DNA from 2 places in the Hymenobacter agri genome. Region 1 is predicted to be linked to the other one. Evidence: riboswitches for the same ligand, from Rfam matches in the RefSeq annotation. Region 1 holds a riboswitch; the other holds the start of a gene.
What was found. Region 1 has a riboswitch for S-adenosylmethionine ahead of metH (methionine synthase). Riboswitches for the same ligand answer to the same signal wherever they lie in the genome.

Region 1 (4,272 bases):
TTGGCGGGCCAGAAGCCCAGCACGGCGCGGGCCGTGAGCAGCTTCTCGTCAATGATTTTCTTCAGCATGGCCTGCGCATCGGCGAAGAGCTTGGTGGCGGCTTCGCCCAGCGTTTCATCCTCCAGAATGCGCGGGTAGCGGCCTTTTAGCTCCCAGGTGTGGAAAAAGGGCGTCCAGTCGATGTACTCGGCCAGCTCGGCGAGGTCGTAGTCTTCGAGCACTTTGGTGCCGAGGAAGCTGGGCTTGGTGATGGAAACCGTGTTCCAGTCCGATTTGAAGCCGTTTTCGCGGGCGGCTTCGATGGGAAGGTAGTTTTTTTCGCGCTGGCGGCTGGCGTAGTCGGCGCGCAGGGCGGCGTAGTCGTCGGCCACCGTCTGGGCGTAGGCGCGCTCGCCCGAGCCGAGCAGGCCGGCGGCCACGCCCACCGAGCGCGAAGCGTCATTCACGTGTACCACGGGGCCGCTGTACGACGGCGCGATTTTCACGGCCGTGTGCAGGCGCGAGGTAGTGGCGCCGCCGATGAGCAGCGGAGTCTTCATGCCACGCTTTTCCATGGCCTGGGCCACGTATACCATTTCGTCGAGCGAAGGCGTGATGAGGCCGGAGAGGCCGATAACATCTACTTGCTGCTTCTGGGCTTCGTCCAGAATCTTTTCCAGCGGTACCATCACACCGAGGTCCACGATATCGAAGTTGTTGCAGGCCAGCACCACGCCCACGATGTTCTTGCCGATGTCGTGCACGTCGCCCTTCACGGTGGCCATCAGGATTTTACCGGCCGTCTGGCGGTCCGAGCCTTGCTTTTCGGCCTCCAGGTAAGGCTGCAAATAAGCCACGGCCTTTTTCATCACGCGGGCCGACTTCACCACCTGCGGCAGGAACATTTTACCGGCCCCGAACAGGTCGCCCACCACGTTCATGCCGGCCATCAGCGGGCCCTCAATCACGTCGAGGGGCCGGGCCAGCTCCTGGCGGGCGGCCTCGGTGTCTTCGTCAATAAACTCGGTGAGGCCCTTCACCAGCGCGTGCGCCAGGCGCTCCTGCACCGGCAGGCTGCGCCATTCGTCGGCCTTCACCTCGGCTTTATCCTTTTGCTTGACGGTATCGGCAAACTCCACGAGGCGCTCGGTGGCATCGGCGCGGCGGTTGAGCAGCACGTCTTCCACCAGCTCCAGCAGGCGGGGCTCGATTTCGTCGTACACGCCAAGCTGGCCGGGGTTCACGATGCCCATATCCAAACCCGCTTTGATGGCGTGGTAGAGGAAGGCCGTGTGCATGGCCTCGCGCACCACGTCGTTGCCGCGGAACGAGAAGCTGATGTTGCTAATGCCGCCGCTGGTGAGCGCGCCGGGCAGGTTGACCTTAATCCAGCGCACGGCTTCGATGAAGTCGAGCGCGTAGTTGCGGTGCTCGTCCATGCCCGTGCCTACGGTCAGGATGTTGGGGTCGAAGATGATGTCGGCCGGGTCGAAGCCTACTTCCTTCGTCAGAATGTCGTAGCTGCGCTGGCAGATTTCGATGCGGCGCTCTAAGGAGTCGGCTTGGCCCTGCTCGTCGAAGGCCATTACTACTACGGCGGCGCCGTACTGGCGCACCGTGTGGGCCCGCTCGCGGAAGGCGGCTTCGCCCTCTTTCAGCGAAATCGAGTTCACGATGCTCTTGCCCTGCACGCATTTCAGGCCGGCTTCCAGCACGCTCCACTTCGAGGAGTCAATCATCACCGGCACCCGCGCAATGTCGGGCTCCGAGGCAATGAGGTGCAGGAAGGTGGTCATCACCTGCTCCGAATCGAGCATGCCCTCGTCCATGTTGATGTCGAGCACCTGCGCGCCTTCCTCCACTTGCAGGCGGGCCACGGCCAGCGCCTCCTCATACGCGCCGGTGCGGATGAGGCGGGCGAAGGCACGCGAGCCGGTCACGTTGCAGCGCTCGCCCACGTTCACGAACAGGCTTTCCTCTCTGATGGTGAACGGCTCAAGGCCGCTCAGGCGAGTGGAGGGCGTGAGTTCGGACGGAAGCTGGCGGGGCTGGTACTTCTCGGCCAGCTTGCTCAATTCGGCGATGTGCTGGGGCGTGGTGCCGCAGCAGCCGCCCACCACCGTCACAATGCCTTCTTTTAGGTACTCCTCCACCAGCGCAGCAAATTCCTGGGCCGACTCGTCGTAGCCACCGAAGGCGTTGGGCAGACCGGCGTTGGGGTAGGCCGAGATGTGCACGTCGGAAATACGACTCAGCTCTTGCACGTACTGGCGGAGCTGGTCGGCGCCGAGGGCGCAGTTCAGGCCCACGCTCAGCAAGGGCAGGTGGCGGATGCTGTTCCAGAATGCCTCCACCGTCTGGCCGCTCAGGGTGCGGCCCGAGGCGTCGGTGATGGTACCCGAAATCATAACGGGCACCACCCGGCCGCCTTCGTCGAAGAACTTCTGCACGGCGTAGAGGGCTGCTTTGGCATTCAGCGTGTCGAAGATGGTTTCAATGAGCAGCGTATCCACGCCGCCGTCCACGAGACCGCGCACTTGCTCTAAGTAGGCGGTGGCCAACTCATCGAAGGTCACGGCGCGGAAGCCGGGGCGGTTCACATCGGGCGAGAGCGAGGCGGTGCGGTTGGTGGGGCCCACCGCGCCGGCCACGAAGCGCGGCCGCTCAGGCGTGCTATACTCGTCGGCCGCCTCGCGGGCTAAGCGGGCCGACTCGTAGTTCAGCTCGTACACCACATGCTCTAAGCCGTAGTCGGCCTGCGCGATGGTAGTGCCGCTGAAGGTGTTGGTTTCCACCATATCGGCTCCGGCGGCAAAGTATTCGGCGTGAATGCCTTTGATGATGTCGGGCCGGGTGATGCTCAGCAGGTCGTTGTTGCCGCGCAGGGGTTTGGGGTGGTCGGCGAAGCGGGTGCCGCGAAAATCCTCCTCCGTGAGCGGGTGGCGTTGAATCATGGTGCCCATGGCACCGTCGAGAATCAGCAGGCGCTGGCGGAGCAGCTCGGGAAGCGGGGAGGGGGCGGCGAGAGTGGCAGTGGGCATTTCTTTTCTGGGTCGAATAGCTACAAAAGCGCGTATCCAGAAAGAAACCCGTGCGCAGGCGCACAGTTCCGGCTGTCATCTTCTTTCACCAAAAACGGCGGTGAAACGGGAGTTGGCACCTACTCGCGGTAGGTTGCCAAGACGTCATCGGGCCCGGTCCCTCGGTCTTTCTGGATAGCAGCTCAGGCAAAGATACGCGTCAACCCCGGAAAAGCGCTACCCGCTCCGGTGGACGTAGCAAGGCCCCGTTTCACGCCGCTAAATGGCGCAAAACGGGGCCTGTGGGGAAATTGTAGCGATGAAAGCTAGTCTTTCTTGATGCAGTTCGGAACGGTTTTGCCGTCCTTTTTCTTCGTGCCCTCCTGTTCGTAGCCTTTCCAGCAGGGGTCTTTCTTGGCGGTGCTCGTTTTCTTATTCGGCATGGGCGTAAAAAGCAACGTGGAAAAAGTAGATGGGAGCCAATGCGCCGGGCTCCATCCGTTACAGTCGCCGACGCTGCGACTCCCTTGCTCATACGGCCTGCTACGGCCGAGGTTCCAAAAAAATTACAGTGCCCACGCCGGCCACACGCTACCCGCCGCAAATACGGCCGGCTCGGGCGGCAGCTCCAGAAACGCGGTGGCCCCCACCAGCCCCAGCATGTCGCCCGAGCCGCCCACGGGCAGGGGCGTGGCCAGACGGCGGCCTTCGGCGTCCACGGTCAGGCGCACGGGCACGAAGTGGGTGAGAGCCGGCTTGAAGTTAATATCGACGGTGAGCACGGCCGGCTGCGGAGCTTCGGCCACGGCCAACGCAGTGCTGGTGTTGGCGGGCTGTTGCACGGCGGCCAGCCAAGGCCGCACGTAGCGGCAGGCCGTGATGAACGTGGACACCGGGTTGCCCGGCAATCCGAACACCACCGGCCCGCCCGCCCGCGCCCCAAACCACAACGGCTTGCCCGGCCGCTGCTGCACTTGGTGAAATATTTCCTCCACGTGCAGCTCGCGCAGCAGGCCCGGCAGATGGTCGGCGCGGCCCTTGCTCACGGCACCGCTCAGCACCACGGCATCGAAGCCGGCACCAAGGATTTTAGTGAGGCCGTCGCGCAGCTCTTCCACATTATCGGAAAGATGAAACAGCGACACTTCGGCCCCCGCCTGGGCAAAAAGTGCCTGCAGCGCATACACATTGGAGCGCCGAATCTGGTGGGGCAGAGGCGTGGCGCCGATGCCCACCAGCTCGTCGCCGGTGCTCACCACGGCTAGGCGCGGGG
Region 2 (4,272 bases), on a different contig from region 1:
GCCTGGGCGAGCGGCTGACGGTGCGCGGGGCCGTGGGCCGGGCCATTCGGGCGGCCAACTTCACCGAGCAGTATTACTCGTCCATCCGGCCGGGCACGGTGCCCAATGGCTTCAACGTGGGCAACCCCAACCTGAGCGCCGAGCGCACTTGGAGCTACGAAGGCGGCCTCGACTTCCAGCCCCTGCCGGCCCTCACATTGCGCGGCACCTACTTCAACCGCTATGGCCGCAACCTGATTGACTACGTGGGCCAGCCCGGCGCGCTGGTGATTGAAAAAACCGGCCTCGCCAACCTGAACCCCGCCAACACCTACCGCCTGGCCGAAAACCTGTTTGCCGTGAGCACCCAGGGCTTCGAGCTGGAAGCTAGCACCCGCGCCCAGCTCACGCCCGGCCTGCGCCTCGACGGCACCGTGGGCTACACCTACACCCACCTAAACGTAGACGGCAACATCACGTCGCAGTACCTGAGTAACGTGGCCCTGCAGCTCATCAGCGGCAATGTGAGCCTGGTGCACCGCCGCTTCACGGCCAGCCTGGGCGGGGTGTATAAGCAGCGCGCCGGCCAGAAGACTACCCCCAGCGCCACCATCAACGATGCCGTGCTCACGCCCGATTACGTGGTCATCAACGGCCGGCTCGATGTGGCGCTGCTGCCCGAGCGCCTGTGGGTGGTGGGCCAGGCCCAGAACCTGTTCGACGCGAAATATTCCGACCTGCTGGGTGCCCAGATGCCCGGCCGCTGGCTGATGGCCGGCGTGCGCGTGGCGCTGCGGAAGTAGGGTCGGGGCCGCGCCGCCGGAGTGGCTGGCAACGAACAAAGAGGGACGTCATGCCGAGCGCAGCCGAGGCATCTCGCGTGTGGTAGTAATCAAATTACTTCCGCGGTAGAGATGCTTCGACTGCGCTCAGCATGACGTTCTTTTTTCTGGTTACTACTGCACGCGAGATGCCTCGGCTGCGCTCGGCATGACGTGCTTTTTTTCTGGCAGAACCCAATGAAGGCCCATTCGGCCCTACCTTTGCCCCATCAATTCCTCCTCCCGGATGGATTGTTTTTATACAGAGGCGCTGAGAGACAGGCTCAACGACGCGCCGGCAACCACCCGCAACCGCGGACCGGTGCCAATTCCTGACCATATAAAAACAACTGCCATGCCCGCTGTTCCTGCTGCCTCGCTTGCTTTTTCTGGTGTTGCTCGTGCCCGTTTCTCAACGATGGGCCGGATGCTGACGGGCTGTTGTTGCTGTTGCTAGCGGGCACTCGCGCCGCGTAGCCGAACGGCTGCGGCCGGCGCACTTTCATTTCCTTTTTACGGGTTTTTTGCTTGCGGCACGGCCGCTCCGGGTGGGGCGGTGGCGTGGCGCGTATTTATCGGATTATGTTGAAAAAATCATTGGAGCTGCTTCGGGCCGAAGCGGCGGAAACGGGGGCGAACACCCTCAAACGCAGCCTGAACGGCGTGAGCCTGATTGCCATTGGCATCGGGGTGATTATCGGGGCGGGGCTGTTCTCGCTCACCGGCATTGCGGCGGCCAACAATGCCGGGCCGGCCGTCACGCTCTCCTTCGTGGTGGCGGCGGTGGGCTGCGCCTTCTCGGCCCTTTGCTACGCCGAGTTTGCGGCGCTGGTGCCCGTTTCGGGCTCGGCCTATACGTATTCGTACGCCACGATGGGGGAGCTGTTTGCCTGGATTATTGGCTGGGACTTGGTGCTCGAATACTCGGTGGGCGCGGCCACGGTGGCCATCAGCTGGTCGCAGTACCTCATCAAATTCCTCGGAAAATACGGCCTGCACATCCCGGCGCGGCTGGTAATGTCGCCCTTCGAAAGCGCCAAGCTGGCCGACGGCAGCACCGTGAGCGGCTACGTGAACGTGCCGGCCATGCTCATCGTGCTGGCCATTACGGCCATCGTGACGCGCGGCACCAAGGGCTCGGCCTGGTTCAATGCGCTGGTGGTGGCGCTGAAGGTGGCCGTGGTGCTGGTGTTCATCGCCCTGGGGTGGCAGTACATCGACCCCGCCAACTACCAACCCTACATCCCGGCCAACACCGGCACTTTCGGCGAGTTTGGGCTGAGCGGGATTCTGCGCGGGGCGGGCGTGATTTTCTTCGTCTTCATCGGCTTCGACATCGTGGCCACGATGGCCCAGGAAACCAAAAACCCGCAGCGCAACATGCCCATTGGCATTCTGGGCTCGCTGGCGGTGTGCACGGTGCTGTTTGTGTTGTTCGGGCACGTGCTCACGGGCCTGGCCAACTACACCGAGTTCAAGAACAACGCCGCGCCGGTAGCCGTGGCCATCGAGAAAACGCCCTACGCGTGGCTGTCGTCGGCCGTGATATTGGCCATTCTGGTGGGCTACACGTCGGTGATTTTGGTCGATTTGCTGGGGCAGTCGCGGGTATTTTTCTCGATGTCGAAGGACGGGCTGCTGCCGCCGGTGTTCTCGCGCCTGCACCCCACCTTCAACACGCCGGCGCAGTCGACGCTGCTGCTCGGCACCTTCATCGCGCTGTTTGCGGGCTTCGTGCCCATCTCGGTGGTGGGCGAGATGACGAGCATCGGCACGCTGCTGGCCTTTGTGATGGTGTGCCTCGGCGTGATGATTATGCGCAAAACCAACCCCGACGCGCCCCGCTCGTTCCGCACGCCGTGGGTGCCGGTGGTACCCATTCTGGGCATTGTGGTGTGCCTCGTGATGATGGCCTCGCTGCCCTGGGAAACCTGGCTGCGCCTCATCGTGTGGCTGGCGCTGGGCATGGCCATCTACTTCGGCTACGGAAAGAAGAACAGCAAGCTGCGGCTGGCGCAGGAGAAAGCTGAACTTCCACACTAAAAATTTCACTGCGCACACTGCAGGAAATCAATGCTACCAATTCAATGTGTCGTCAGTCCGTTCGCATCCAGCTCCTCACGGTCGCGCACGCGGCCGAGGTCACCTTCTAAATCAACCTCATCGGCGACAGTTGTCTCAGCCGTGACGGGTAGGGCTGAGGCCAGTGGGCGCTGCTTGTACACATCCACGGCTCCGTTGCGGTCGAGTAGCTCGCGGGCGTGGTCGGCTTCTTCGGTAGTAGTCGTGTCGACGGTGATGACGGCGTGCTCGGGGCCGGTGGCGGCAATGTGGGCTTGGGCATCATCGACCTGCGTGCCGCTGAAAATACCGCTGAAAAACCGCGTCACGGCGTCCTGAAATGTTTCGCGGGGCGTTTCCACGTCAATCTGGTGCTCGGCCTGCAGGGTATCGCGGGAGGCGAGCTGCACGGCGGGGGCGGCAAAGCCGGCCGCATGTAGCTGCGCCACGGCAAACTCGGCTTCGGAAGCGCTGGTGAATAAACCGACGACGGTGCGGGGCATACGGAAGGGGAAAAGGTGTCTGAGTGTCTACGGCGGGCCTGGCAGGCGGTTGTGCCGGTGCCGGGCTGCCGCCGCCGGAGATTGCCTACCTTTTGCGCACTTTTCATTCGAAAGCCGCGCCTACATGGACCAGTCTCAACTAGCCGCCCGCTGGCATCGCCTCACCACGCCGCTTGTGCCCGATGCCGCCCGCCGCGAGGCCGAATGGCAGCGCCTGGCCGCCGCCTACCAGGCGCCCAGCCGTCACTACCACAACCTGCAGCACATCGAAAACCTGCTGAATAGGGTAGCGGCAGCCCCCTTGCGCGACCCGGTGGTGGTGCAGCTGGCCGTCTGGTTTCACGACGCGGTGTACGACGCCCGCCGGTCCGACAACGAAGCCCGCAGCGCCGCCGAGGCGCTGGCTTTTCTGCGGGGCTCGCTGCTGGAGCCTGCCCGGCAGCAGCGTGTGGCGTTCCTCATCGGGCGCACCGCCGACCACATCCAGCCCCAGCCGTCGCACGATACCGACCTGCTCTACTTTCTCGATGCCGACCTGAGCATCCTCGGGGCCCCGGCCGCCGGGTACTGGGCCTACGCCCGGCAGGTGCGGCAGGAGTACCGGCATGTGCCAACGCTGCTCTATCGCCCCGGGCGCCGCAAGGTGCTGGCAAAGATGCTGGCCGCACCAGTGCTCTTTCAAACGCCGGCCCTGCGGGCAGAGCTTGATGCCGCCGCCCGGCTGAACCTGCAGGCCGAAATTGACGCTTGGAACCGCGGCAGCCTCGATTCCCAGCCCTGAGCTGCCGGCAGAATAATGCGAGCCTTCACCGGCCTGCCCAAGCCATTCGGCCCGAAAAAGATTGTTTTTAGGGGGATTTAATGCCTGCTTAATCTCAGCAGACGGAATATTTGCAGCACAGAGGAGC

Region 2: linked by a shared signal. The riboswitch ahead of ACYVDE_RS14770 (amino acid permease) and the one ahead of metH (methionine synthase) in region 1 are both predicted to bind S-adenosylmethionine.

The regions. Positions count from the first base shown of each region.
Region 1 covers NZ_BAAGZM010000168.1:3,398-7,669, forward strand. The annotation lists gene metH (methionine synthase) at 1-3,020, opposite strand, end outside; SAM riboswitch class I at 3,093-3,201, opposite strand; partial or broken gene ACYVDE_RS10385 (molybdopterin-binding protein) at 3,566-4,272, opposite strand, start outside.
Region 2 covers NZ_BAAGZM010000323.1:468-4,739, reverse strand. The annotation lists partial or broken gene ACYVDE_RS14775 (TonB-dependent receptor domain-containing protein) at 1-782, shown strand, start outside; SAM riboswitch class I at 1,056-1,147, shown strand; gene ACYVDE_RS14770 (amino acid permease) at 1,383-2,843, shown strand; gene ACYVDE_RS14765 (hypothetical protein) at 2,885-3,364, opposite strand; gene ACYVDE_RS14760 (HD domain-containing protein) at 3,489-4,145, shown strand.